3 regions of the Candidatus Pelagibacter bacterium nBUS_25 genome follow, and region 3 is predicted to be linked to each of the others. Evidence: riboswitches for the same ligand, from Rfam matches in the RefSeq annotation. Region 3 holds a riboswitch; each other region holds the start of a gene.
The links. A riboswitch is a leader RNA that binds a small molecule or an ion and turns the genes downstream of it on or off. The one in region 3 is predicted to bind S-adenosylmethionine.

Region 1: it holds a riboswitch for S-adenosylmethionine, as region 3 does, so the genes downstream of both, ACIJYH_RS03160 (O-acetylhomoserine aminocarboxypropyltransferase/cysteine synthase family protein) here and ACIJYH_RS05950 (homocysteine S-methyltransferase family protein) in region 3, are expected to answer to the same signal.
Region 2: it holds a riboswitch for S-adenosylmethionine, as region 3 does, so the genes downstream of both, ACIJYH_RS04635 (homocysteine S-methyltransferase family protein) here and ACIJYH_RS05950 (homocysteine S-methyltransferase family protein) in region 3, are expected to answer to the same signal.

Annotation. Positions count from the first base shown of each region.
Region 1 covers NZ_CP172846.1:587,382-591,990, forward strand. The annotation lists gene ACIJYH_RS03155 (COX15/CtaA family protein) at 1-466, shown strand, start outside; gene ACIJYH_RS03160 (O-acetylhomoserine aminocarboxypropyltransferase/cysteine synthase family protein) at 496-1,824, opposite strand; SAM riboswitch class V at 1,827-1,893, opposite strand; gene rplM (50S ribosomal protein L13) at 2,032-2,490, shown strand; gene rpsI (30S ribosomal protein S9) at 2,492-2,929, shown strand; gene argC (N-acetyl-gamma-glutamyl-phosphate reductase) at 2,963-3,982, shown strand; gene ACIJYH_RS03180 (hypothetical protein) at 3,982-4,209, shown strand; gene ACIJYH_RS03185 (homoserine dehydrogenase) at 4,206-4,609, shown strand, end outside.
Region 2 covers NZ_CP172846.1:861,720-866,328, forward strand. The annotation lists gene ACIJYH_RS04615 (DUF1244 domain-containing protein) at 1-202, shown strand, start outside; gene moaB (molybdenum cofactor biosynthesis protein B) at 203-703, opposite strand; gene ACIJYH_RS04625 (sulfite exporter TauE/SafE family protein) at 718-1,464, shown strand; gene ACIJYH_RS04630 (putative 2OG-Fe(II) oxygenase) at 1,503-2,093, shown strand; SAM riboswitch class V at 2,185-2,248, shown strand; gene ACIJYH_RS04635 (homocysteine S-methyltransferase family protein) at 2,257-3,159, shown strand; gene ACIJYH_RS04640 (DMT family transporter) at 3,152-4,039, opposite strand; gene ACIJYH_RS04645 (YbaK/EbsC family protein) at 4,036-4,518, opposite strand.
Region 3 covers NZ_CP172846.1:1,112,862-1,117,470, reverse strand. The annotation lists gene ACIJYH_RS05970 (quinone oxidoreductase family protein) at 1-498, opposite strand, end outside; gene ACIJYH_RS05965 (pirin family protein) at 502-1,338, opposite strand; gene ACIJYH_RS05960 (CDGSH iron-sulfur domain-containing protein) at 1,375-1,614, opposite strand; gene ACIJYH_RS05955 (winged helix-turn-helix transcriptional regulator) at 1,743-2,102, shown strand; SAM riboswitch class V at 2,250-2,315, shown strand; gene ACIJYH_RS05950 (homocysteine S-methyltransferase family protein) at 2,447-3,508, shown strand; gene ACIJYH_RS05945 (haloacid dehalogenase type II) at 3,511-4,182, opposite strand; gene ACIJYH_RS05940 (RsmE family RNA methyltransferase) at 4,199-4,609, shown strand, end outside.

The DNA.
Region 1 (4,609 bases), 530 kb from region 3:
TTCTATTAAATTATTTTTTATTAAATTTTTTCTTGTTTTGCTATTTATACAATTAATTATTGGTGCTTTTGTATCAGGTATGGATGCTGGAACCATTTATAATACATGGCCTTTAATGGGCGCTTCTTATTTTCCAGATGATAGTAAAATGATTGAATTTTTAAGCATTTCTGTTTTTGATAATCCTTCTATTGTACAATTTTTACATAGAAATTTAGCCTACCTAATCATGATAGTTTATATTTTTCTGTTAATTTCTATCTTCAAGGAAAGAAATAAAATATTTATAAAACCAATTTTAATTATTGGGATAAGTTTGTTTTTACAGGTTGTGTTAGGAGTATTAACTATTTTATCTGGAGTAAAGATTATTTATGCATCTTTACACCAGATAAATTCTATTTTGATAATATTATCGACTTTATATTTCCTCTACATATCCAGGTATGAGGAAAAAACTAATTAGTTTCTATTTGTTGACATATAAAACTCAAATTAACTAACAGCTTTTAATTTACCTTTAGAAGAATTCTCTAAAGCTTGATCCAAATCATCAATGATATCGTCTATATGCTCCAAGCCAATACTCAATCTTACATAACCAGGTGTTACTCCAGCTGCAGCTAACTCATCTTCAGTAAGTTGACTATGTGTTGTTGTTGCCGGATGAATTGCTAAGCTTCTAGCATCACCAATGTTTGCAACATGGTAGAACATTTTCAAAGACTTAATAAATCTTTTCCCTGCTTCAATACCTCCAGCTAGTTCAATGCCAACTAGCGCACCATAACCACCTTTAAGATATTTTTTAGCTCTACTATTTATTTCATCATTATGTTCAGTAGCATAAATCACTTTATCGACCGCTTTATGTTTCTTTAAATAATCAACAACTTTAGAAGCATTTTCACAATGTTGTTTCATTCTTAAAGCTACGGTTTCTAAACCTTGAATTACCCCAAAGGCATTATCAGGTGATAGTGCTGAGCCAAGATCTCTTAAAATTGTTACTCTTGCTCTCACTGCAAAAGAAACATTAGCACCTGTAAGTTCTGGAACAGCTTTTCCCCAAACTACACCTCCATAGCTAGCATCAGGTTCGTTGAAAAGAGGTTGCCTTTTTGGATCTGCTGTCCAATCAAAATTACCACCATCAACTAAAGCTCCACCAACAACAGTTCCGTGACCAGCTATATATTTTGTCAGCGAATAAACCACAACAGCAGCCCCATGTTCTAATGGCTTACAAATTACCGGTGCAGCTGTATTATCAACAATAAGTGGTATATTGTATTTTCTTCCAATATCTGAAACTTCTTTGATAGGAAAAGCTCTTAAATATGGATTTGGTAAAGTTTCTCCATAAAAAGCTCTTGTTTTATCATCTATAGCTTTTTCAAAGTTTTTTGGATCAGAAGGGTCAGCATATCTTACTTCAATACCAAGTTTGCTTAAAGTATGCGTGAATAAAGATACAGTTCCACCATAAAGATCTGTTGAACTAACAATATTATCTCCAGCTTGAGCAACATTTAATATTGCAAAAGTTGAAGCTGTTTGTCCTGATGAAACGGTTAAACTTGCTAAGCCTCCATCAAGTGCCGCCAGTCTTTTTTCCAATACATCATTGGTTGGGTTCATGATTCTTGTGTAAATATTGCCAAACTCTTTTAATGCAAACAGGTTGGCTGCATGCTCCGTGCTATTGAATTGATATGATGTAGTTCTATAGATAGGCACTGCTACAGCATTTGTTGCAGTATCACTTCTGTAGTCTCCACCATGAATTGCGATAGTTTCTGGATTATTTCTTTTTGTACTCATTTTTACTCCTTTTTTAGTGCTTTAACTTAATGTAAGGCGCACAATATAGTTCAAATGCCTACCGATAATGTTGTGTAAATTCCTGTTTAGCAGTTTTATGCCCGCAATAGGATCAAATCGGCTCAAACCTTTTAGCAGATAAGTATTGTAATGCAAGCCAAATATCAAATTGACTTTGCAATTAATAATAGTATTAATCCTGGCACAATGACAAAATTTGTAAAAAAAGACCAAGTAACATCATCATGGTTCGAGATAGACGCAACTAATGCTGTTGTTGGTAGATTAGCAACTGTTATTTCAAAAATTATTCGTGGCAAAAACAAAACTACTTATACTCCTCATATGGACCACGGTGATTTTGTTGTAGTTAAAAATATCGAACAAGCAAAATTTACTGGAAAAAAGTTTGAGGATAAAATCTATTATAGACACACTGGCCACCCAGGTGGAATTAAAGAGACTACACCTGAGAAATTACACGAAAAAAAACCAGGTGAAACTTTAAAGCTTGCCGTAAAAAGAATGCTTCCTGGTGGAGTGTTAGGTAGAAAACAATTAACTAAATTAAAAATTTATACAGGTAGTGATCATCCACATGCAGCACAAAATCCTCAAATTATTGAGTTAGGCAAATTAAACAGCAAAAACTTAGTTAGAAACTAATATGGAAAATACTCAAACAGCATCAAAAACACCTAAACTAAAATTAGACTTTAAAGACAGTAAGTATGCAACAGGTAGAAGAAAAACTTCAATTGCAAAAGTTTGGTTAAAAAAAGGTTCAGGAAAGATTTATGTAAATGGAAAATTATTTAATGAATATTTTTCAAGTGAATTTCATCATCTTCAAATTACTAGACCTTTTGATATAATCAAACAATCTACCGACTATGATGTTAGATGTAGTGTTAGTGGGGGAGGTCCAACTGGTCAAGCAGGTGCCTTAGTTCATGGTATTTCTAAAGCTTTAGTAATGTTTGATGAAAATTTAAAATCTACATTAAAAACTGAAAAACTTACAACCAGAGACTCTAGAGCAGTTGAAAGAAAAAAACCTGGTAGAAGAAAAGCTAGAAGAAGCTTCCAATTCTCTAAAAGATAATTCTTTTTTAATTTTAAACTGTTATAATATATTATGCCTAAGCTTAATGCGTTGGTTGCTGGTTCAACTGGATATATTGGAGTTCAATTAATTAAATTATTAATTAAACACAAATTTATAAACATAAGATTTCTATGCGGAAATAGTTCTGTAGGAAAAAATATTTCTAGTTATGACAAATCTCTTTCAGGAAAAAATTTACCAAAAATTATTAAATTTAATAAAAAACTTTTAAAAGATGTTGATGTAGTTTTTACAGCATTACCCAATGGAGAAGCACAAGATATTTCAAAACATTTAACAAAAAATATCACTTTAATTGATTTAGCTGCTGATTTTAGATTAGAAAATAGATCAGAATATTTAAAATGGTACAAACAAAAACACAGAGCAGTAAATTTAATTAAGAAAAGTATATATTGTCTTCCAGAAGTTAACGGAAAAGATATAGGTAAATATCAGATTGTATCTTGTCCGGGTTGTTATCCAACTTCAATACTTTTACCTTTAATTCCTCTTTTTAAAAAAAAATTAGTTAAAGTTAACAATATAATAATGGATTCTAAATCTGGCTATTCAGGAGCTGGTAGAGGTGTCCATAAAAAATTTAAAGATAAAAACCTATATGAATCTTTAAGTGCTTATGGTGTTGGCTTTCATCGACATAATTCAGAGATTGATCAAATGTTAAGAAAATTCACTAAAAAGAAATTAAGTTTTAATTTTACACCTCATTTAACTCCTATGTTTCGAGGTATTTTAAGTACTATTTATATTGATCTAGAAAAAGGTGTTACTCAGTCAAAAATAATTAAGACACTAACAGATTTTTATAAGAATGATGATTTTTTAAAAATTTTAGAAGCAAATAGTCTGTTAAGTACAAATGATGTAATTAACTCAAACAATTGTTTCATTTCTGTTTGTAAATCTAAATACAAAAATAAGATTGTAATAATTTCAGCTATAGACAATTTGATTAAGGGTGGAGCTGGTCAAGCAGTACAAAATTTAAATATGAAATTTAATTTCCCAATTAAAACAGCTTTATAATGAAATTAGTCTTTATTTTTTTTATTTTTTTTATTTTAAATAATTGTTCATTAAACAAAGATTCTAAATATTGGACAGAAGATGTGGTAAAAAAAAGTGAAGATCAAAAAAAATTATCTGAAGTATTAAAAAAGTCAGAAGACATAACAAATATGAGTTATGACGAATATAAGATTTATATAGATGACTATACTAAAAAAAGTAAATATCCGGATATAAACCAATGAAAAAATCAATAAATATTGCTGTAGTAGGTCTTGGACAAGTAGGTTCTTATTTGCTTAATGAATTGAATACTAAAAAAAAAGATATTGAGCTTAAAACAGGCAAGAAGATTAATGTTGTATCCATATCAGCTAGAAATATAAATAAAAAAAGACAATTTAGAATTAATAAAAAAATATTTTTTAAAAATCCGTTAGATATTTTTAGTAAAACAAAGGTTGATATTTTGTTTGAAGCTATAGGTTTATCAGATGGGATTTCAAAAAAAGTTGTTGAGACTGCTTTAAAAAAGAAAATTCACGTAATAACTCCAAATAAAGCATTAATCTCAAAACACGGTAACGAATTAGCTAAAATTGCAGAACAAAATAATGTCAATCTAGAATTTGAAGCATCTGTTGC
Region 2 (4,609 bases), 250 kb from region 3:
AAGATTGTTAAAACATTTGGATGAAAGAAAAGATGTTCAAAATATTGATTTAATGAATTTAGCTAACTTTTGTAGAAATTGTTTGTCTAGGTGGTACAGAGAAGAAGCTGAAAAAAAAGGTGAAACTATATCTGATCCAGATGCAAGAGAACATGTTTATGGAATGCCTTATTCAGAGTGGAAAGAAAAATATCAAAAATAATTATTTTTCTTTCAGTCTTGGAAATAACTCAACAAAATTACAAGGTTTATGATTAATATCTAATTGATGTTTTAAAATTCCATCCCATGCATCAGTAACACCACCAGAAGAACCTGGTAAAGCAAAAACATATTTACCATTTGCTAATACTGCGCATGCCCTAGATTGTATTGCAGAAGTTCCTACTGTTTTAAGACTTATTGTTCGAAAAACTTCTCCAAAACCAGGTATTTGTTTGTCTGCAACCTCTTCTATTGCTTCTGGGGTAATATCTCTTCCAGTAAGCCCTGTTCCTCCAGTGGTGATAACTACATCAATATCTTTTTTATTAATCCAATCTTTTAAAATTAAAACAATATCTTCTTTGTTGTCTTTGCATATTTTTCTATCAATTAATTTATGGTTAGCTTCTTTAATTTTTTCTACAAGAATAGCTCCAGATTTATCATTATCAAATGTTCTGGTATCTGTTACAGTCAATAAAGCAATATTTACATTCATAAAATTTTTTAAGCATGATTATATTATCAATATTTTTTCTTATAACATCAATATTATATTCTAGTGTTGGTTTTGGAGGTGGGTCTACTTATCTGGCTTTAATGTTAATATGGGAAATTCCTTTTTACATCATTCCAATATTGGCATTATGTTGCAACATCATTGTGGTTTCGGGTAATTCAATAAATTATATAAAATCTGGTAATTTTAGTCTCAATCTACTTTTACCCTACGTAGTGGGGTCTGTTCCTTTGGCATTTTTTGGTGCTTCATTATCAATTTCAAAAGAATTATTTGAAATATTGTTATTTATAATTTTAGCTATTGCTGGAATTCTATTATTAAATAAAAGTAAATTTTTTGATAGTAATAAAATTAAAATAAATCAAATCCCAAAAAAAATATCTATTCTTATTGGTTGTGTCATAGGATTTATTTCAGGAATTGTAGGTATCGGTGGCGGTATCTTTTTAAGTCCAATACTTTTTTTAATAAAAGCTGGTTATCCAAAACAAATTGCTACAACTGCATCCTTATTTATTTTAATCAATTCTATTTTTGGAGTGGCTGGACAATTAACAAAAGATATTGTTTTAAATCAATTTTTAAATTTCTGGCCTCTTTTCTTGGTAGTCTTTATGGGTGGTCAAATTGGTAATTTTTTAAATATTAAGTTTTTATCGAATAAAACCTTGTCCTTAATTACATCTTTATTGGTCATATTTGTGGCTATAAGGATGGGTTTAAAGCTATTACCATAATCTTGATTTAATTAACATTTACTATATCTAAACATTCAATGAAAAATATTAAACCTTTTGGGCCATCAATTGGAAGAGCAAGAATTTCGAATAAATTTTTTAAATGTCTAAATAATGAGTTTAATGAAAAATCTAAATCAAAAAAAATTGACTATAGTTCTAAATTAGCAAGCCAAATTAAAAAAGAATTAAAAATTTCAGAAAAATTTGTCAAAAAAAATCTAGAAAAAGAATTAATGAACCATATTACAAAATTTTTAAATAATGAAAAAATTAAGAATATAAAAGAAATTAAGATCTTAAATTTATGGGTTGTTCGACAATTTAAAGGTGAATACAACCCTATTCATTACCATGAAGGAGATTTATCAGGTGTGGGTTACTTAACAATACCTAAAAATATGACTAACAATAAAATGGTAAAGAATAAAAAGATTAAAACAAATGGAACTATAGATTTCATAAATGGACAAAAAGGTTTTTTAAGCAAGAGTATATATAATGTGGTACCAAAACTTAAAGAACTTATCATTTTTCCAAATTATTTACTTCATACTGCTTATCCTTTTAATATTAGTGGTGAACGTAGATCGTTTTCTTTTAACGCTAAAATTATATTAAAAAAATAATATACAAATACAAATATAATTAGTATAAATAATTTGCCGATTTGATCTTATTGCGGGCATAAACTGCTAAAAAGAATAATTCCCACAAAATCAATAAGCGAGGTAGTTGAACTATATTGTACACCTAGCATAAAGCTGAAGTACTAAAAAAGTAAGGACTAAAGTGGATTTAAATTTTTTCAAAAAAACAAGGGTGCTAGATGGTGGAATGGGCCAAGAACTTCTAGCAAGAGGCATGAAACCTAACGGAACATTATGGAGTGCTAACGCTATATTAGATGAAAATTACCATCAACTCTTATTTGATACACATAGAGATTTTATAAAAGCTGGTGCTGAAGTAATAGTCACAACAACTTTTACAACAAGACGAAAAAGATTAAGAGATAACAATGTTGAGGAAAAATTTGAATACTTAAATAAAAAAGCTGGTCAAATCGCACATGATGTTAAAAAAGAATTTCCAAATATTCTTGTAGCAGGTGGAATACCTCCTCAAAATTTAACTTACGAGGCAGATGAAAGAAGTGAAGAAGAGATTATTAAAAACTTTAATGAACAGGCAAAATTATTAGATCCTTATGTGGATTTTTTTTATTTTGATGTATGGAGTAGCATTAAAGAATTTAAGTGTGGAATAGAGGCAATTAAAGAATTTAATAAACCTTATCTCATTGGTATTCATATATCTGAAGGTACAAATTTACCGAGTGGCGAAAATATTTCAGATATTAAAAATATTATTGATGAACAATTACTTGGTATTATGCTTTCATGTGTGTCACCTGAAAACTATGAGGCTAATCTTGAGGAGCTAAAAAGTTTAAATGTTCCTTTTGGCTTTAAGATAAATGGGTTTATAACTACTAAACCCAAAAATGGTTACACCTCAACTTTCTCAAAATCTAATGGTAATCCAAATGAATTCTTAGGACAAAGAAAAGATCTTACGCCTAAAAAAATTGGAGAAATTGTTAAAAAATTTAAAGATAACGGTGCAACGATATTAGGAGGGTGCTGCGAAACTAGGCCAACACACATAAACGCAATGGCTGCAGTTAAATAGTTTTTTTATTATCAGCTTTTTTAACAAAATAGATACCAATACAGACAGCTATTAGAGATATTAAAACCTTAATCGTTATTAATTCTTTCAAGAATATATATCCAAGTATAGTGCCAAATATTGGTATTAGATACGATACTTGTGATTGAAAAATTAAACCATTGTTTTTTAAAATTCTGAATCTTAATAACCAAGCAACGCCTGTTGGCACTATACCAAGATATATAACTGATATTAATGAGTCAGTTCGTGGAATTGATTGCCAAGGTTGCTCTATAAAACTCATTAATGGTAATAAAATTATAATTGCCCAAATTAAAATTGACCCTGTTACATTTTCATTTTTTTTCTTACTTATCTTTAAAGTTAAAACACCACCAACAACATAACAAGTTGAACCAAGCAATATTAGTAATGCTGAGTTGAAATTATTTTCATCAATTAAGATATTGTCAGAAAATAAAAATACGATTCCTGAAAATCCAATTAAAATTCCAAATGTTTTTACCAAATTGAACTTTTCATTCTTAGTAAAAAAATGTCCAAGAACAGTAGAGCTTAATGGTGTAGTAGACATTAATATTGCTGCTAAATTACTTTGAACAGACTTTACCCCATATGCTATTAAAAAAAATGGCGCTACTAAGTTGATAAATCCAATCATAGCAAACCAATGCCAGTCCTTTGAAAATGCTTCTATTTTTATATTTTTGTAATAACAAAGAAGTAAAACTGGAATTGCTCCAAAAAAAACTCTTAAAAAAGCAATTGTCACGGGTCCAAATGAATATGTTGCAATCTTAATATTAAAAAAAGCTGACGCCCAAATTAAAGCTAATGTTGTTAATAAGATGTAATCTATTAATTTTGGTTGTCTCATTCTGTTATCTCTTTTATTTCACCGGTAGTTAAAATTTTTAATTGACTAAAATCTATTCTAAAGACACAATTTGGGTGCCCAGCTGCAGCGAAAACCGTTTTAAATCTATTTAAATTACTATCAATAAAAATTTTTACTTTATTTAGGTGCCCAACAGGTGAAACTCCTCCAATTGTGTAGCCAGTAATTTTTTTAACATCATTTGGATGGGCCATGGACACATCTTTTTCATCTAAAATTTTTTTAAGTTTATTTAAAGAACATCTTTTATCGCCTGATACCAAACAAAGTACAAAGTCATTACTTGAATTAAATAGTAAACTTTTAACAATTGCCCCAACATTACAACCTAAAGCTGTAGCCGCATCCTTTGCTGTTCTTGCTGTTTGCTCTAAACAAATAATTTTGAGATTTGGATCAAAATCTTTAATAGTTTTTCCAGCTCTTTTGACTGGTTCTTTTTTTAATAAAGGGTTCACTGTAAATAATTATTTAATAATATTGCATAAATACACCACTTATGTGAAAATTGCATAGGTGTTATTTGTTAAATAAGCAATATTTTTCAAG
Region 3 (4,609 bases):
AACTGTGCAACCTAAACTTTTTGCCCATTGACCAAATATTTGACCAACTCCTCCAGCTGCTGCATGATAAAGAATTGTTTGTCCTGAATTTACAGGAAATGTTTTATGTAATAAATAAAATGTAGTTAAACCTTTTGTCATCAAAGTTGCCGCAACCTCAAGATCAATACCCTCTGGTACTTTTACAAGATTTTTTGTTGGGTAATTTCTGTGTGTTGAATAAGATCCTAATGGAATACCAGCGTAAGAAACTTTATCACCAATTTTATAATCTTTTACATTGTCTCCAACTTCAGTAATAACACCTGCACCTTCCAAACCCAAACCGCTTGGCATTTTTAAAGGATATAAACCTGATCTGTGGTAAGTATCTATATAATTAAGACCAATAGCTTTTTGTTCTATTGTTACCTGGTCTGTACCTGGCTTATCTAAAGTAATATCTTTAAGCTCTAAAACTTCAGGCCCACCATTTTTTTTAATTTCTATAGCTTTCATAATTTATTTTACAAATGTATCATTATGATAATCTTGTACTGCTTGCAAGATTTCAGCTTTAGTATTCATTACAAAGGGTCCGCCTCTTGCAATTTCTTCATTAATTGGTTTGCCTGAAATCACTAAAAACTTAGCATCTGATTTAGCTTTCACAGTTAAATCCTCACCTCTAGTTAATAGTATTAAGGTACTATCTTTAACATTGTCATGTTTATTTTTACCAATTTCAATTTCACCATTAATTAAATAAATAAAAGTATTATGAGTTGACGGTAATTTAAAATTAAATTCTTTATCTTTATTTAATTCAACATCAAAATAAAATGGCTCAACGTTATGACCTTTAACAGGGCCTTCAGCAGTTTCAAATTTACCAGCTATGACTTTAACTTGTTTGTCTTCATCTTTATGAACACTCATTTTATCTGCATCAATATAAATATATTCAGGCTTACTCATCTTTAATTTAGCAGGCATGTTTACCCATAATTGAAAACCATGAAGCTTACCTTCTTTCATTGCTGGCATTTCAGAATGAATTATTCCACTTCCTGTTTTCATCCACTGAACATCTCCCGCAGTCATTCTACCTTCGCCACCAGTGCTATCTTTATGTTCAAAATCTCCGGCTAACATATAAGTAACTGTTTCAATTCCTCTATGAGGGTGTGGTGGAAAACCTGCAATATAATCTTCACTATTTTCAGATCCAAATTCATCTAGCATTAAGAATGGATCAAAGTAATTTGGCTCAACACCAATACTTCTTTTTAATTTTACTCCAGCCCCATCAGATGCTGAAATAGGTTCAATAATTTTGCTTACTTCAATATTATTCATATCATGAAAGTAGTTAATAAAATTTTAATTTCAATGTTACTTTTTGTTGTGTGAACCATCACAGAATGGTGCATTGTTAGTTTGTTTACATGCACAGAAAAACATTTTTTTTGTTTCTTTTGCCTTGTATGCCAATGGTGTAAACTCAGTTCCTTTATGTGATCCATTACAAAATGGTTGTTTTTTTGATTGTCCACATGAACACCAATAATAAGATTTATCTTTTTCAACTTCTACTGCAATTGGTCCATTGCCAGCACTCTGTCCTTTAGTCATATTTACCCTTTCGATTAATTTGAGACATAACTAATGATTTGTTACAAATTATGCAAGTACGCAAAATAATCATACTAGTATTAAAAAACATACCTTGATACTTATAATAAAATAGTTATTTAAGTGACATGAAAGAATTAATTAATTGCCCAGCTGAAAGAGCTATATATTTTCTTGGTGGTAAGTGGAAAATAAGAATTCTATTTACACTGTTTCACAATAAGACAGTAAGATTTAATGAGTTAAAAAAAGTATTAAAAACTATCACTCAACAAATGTTATCTAAGCAACTTAAAGAGTTGGAAACTGATGGCATTGTTAATAGAAAAGTTCATCAAGTAGTACCTCCAAAAGTTGAGTATTCACTTACAGAATTCGGCTTATCAGTAATTCCTATTTTGAAATCTTTTTCTGATTGGAATAAAAGAAATACTAGAACTATCTCATTAAAACTTAATAAAAACTTTGAAGAAAACAGAATAAGATAAAGCTTATTCTTTTGACAACATTCTTTATTTGTGGTTCAATTGATTAGCGCTGATTTAAGTTAAATTGCAGAGCGCTTTAAAAAATCCTGCTAAAGCGACACTTTAACCACCGCTTTAGCCGGTGGTTTTTTTTTGAAATTATCTCAAATTAAAATCGGGTATTTGAACTGTATTGTGCGCCCAGCATTTTGCTAAAGCACTAAAAAGGAGAGAAGAGCTAATTTTTACCCTCTTTGGTTAATTAGTTTCTTTTCTCCAAATTAATGGAGGGAAGAGCTATTTCAAAATAAATTGATTTGATTTGTATCAAAGTTTAAGCCTCTTAACTCTGTATTGGAGAAAAAATGAAAACAAATATACTAAAAGAAAGATTAGATAAAGGACCTGTGATTTGTGCTGAAGGTTTTTTATTTGAAATAGAGAAACGTGGATATATGGCATCTGGAGAATTTGTGCCAATGGTATCTTTAGATCATCCAGAAGTTCTTGAAAATTTGCATAGAGAATTTCAACATGCAGGATCTGATATTGTTGAAGCCTTTACTTACAATGGACATAGAGAAAAGATGCGAGTTATAGGTAAAGAAGAATTACTTGAACCGCTAAATCGTTCTGCTTTAAAAATTGCAAAAAAGGTTGCTTTGGATACACCTAAAGGATCTCAGCCAAATTTAATGGCTGGAAATATTTCTAACTCAAATATTTGGAAGGAAGATGATAAGCAAGCTCAAAAAGTAGTTGAAGGCATGTTTTCTGAAATGATTGGTTGGGCAGTTGATGAAGGTGCGGATATGTTAATTGGTGAAACTTTTTATTATGCTGAAGAAGCTTTTAAAGCTCTTGAAGTAATGAAGAAAGCCAATTTACCAACTGTGTTAACAATTTCACCAATGGGTGAAAATAAAATGAGAGATGGAAAGTCTGTAGTTGATACATGTAAAGAGCTGGAACAAAAAGGCGCTGATGTTGTGGGCTTAAATTGTTTTAGAGGACCAGCAACAATGTTGCCATTCTTAAAGGAGATTAGAAAAGCAGTCAAATGTCATGTAGGTGCTTTACCAATTCCATATAGAACCAATGAAAAATTTCCAACTTTTTTTAATTTGCCTGACAGAGCCGATTGTGGCTGTCCTTCTCCACATGGAAGAACATTCCCAACAGCTTTAGATCCACATTTTTGTAATAGATATGAAATAGGTCAATTCGCAAAAGAGGCAAATGATTTAGGGATAAATTATCTTGGTGTTTGCTGTGGAGCTAATTCAATGCTGATTAGGGAAGTTGCAGAGTCAGTTGGATTAACTGTTCCAGCAAGTAAATATAGAGAAAATATGGAAAATCATTTTATGTATGGAAAAAATAAAAGAATTCCAAAACATATGACTGATTATGGAGATAAGGCTTAATTTTAATTAGATTTTATATTGGGTAATAGATCTTTTAAGTTTTTGATCTCTAACTTTGGTTGGTAGTCAAGTTTATCAAAAATATTATTATTTCTGTTTACCCAAATAGAATTATAACCATAATTTCCTCCACCTGATACATCCCAAGTGTTTGCACTCAAAAAAGCAACTTCATTTTTTTTAATTTGATATTTGTTAATTGGCATATCGTAAACTTTTGTGTCTGGTTTATAAATCCCTACTTCTTCGATTGAAAAAATATCATCAAAAATATTTTCTAAATTATTACTTTTAACTAATTGATTGAGAAGGGTGGGTGTGCCGTTTGAGAGAATAGCTAGTTTATATTTCTTTTCTTTAAGTGATTTTAAAACTTCTGTAACTTCAGAAAATGGAGAAAGGATTTTATAAAGATCTAACAACTCATTTCTCATCGAGAGGTCAATTTTATAAGCTTGCATTGACTTATCCAAACTATCCTCAGTCACTTGCCAAAAATCTTTATGTCTTTTCATCAAACTTCTAAGCCAAGTATATTCTAGTTGAGTTGTTCTCCAATAATTTGCAAAACCTTCCCACTTATTACCAATTTTTTCTTTACATTTTTCTGCTGCTGAATTGACATCAAATAATGTGCCGTATGCATCAAAAATTATTGCTTTAATATTTTTCATAATTAAACTTATCTTAATGAGTAATATTAGATTATTTTATAGTGAAAGTTTATCACTTAATTTAACAGCTACACTTGATAAATCACAATCTCATTATGTGAGTAAAGTAATGAGAGTTAAAGAAAACGAAGTTTTTTCTTTATTTAATAGTAGTGGAGAGTGGGAAGCAAAAATTTTAAGTATTTCAAAAAGTATTGTTGAATTTAGTATTACCAATCAATTGAGACAAAAAGAAAACCCCAAAGAATTATGGCTTGCTTTTTCACCCATTAAATCAAACTATTTTAATTTTATGATTCAAAAAGCTACAGAGTTAGGTGTTACAAAGTTTTTACCCATAATATTTGATCGAACTATTGTTCGTAAGATCAATAAAGAGAGAGTTGAAAAAGTCATTATTGAAGCAACTGAACAATCTAATCGGATT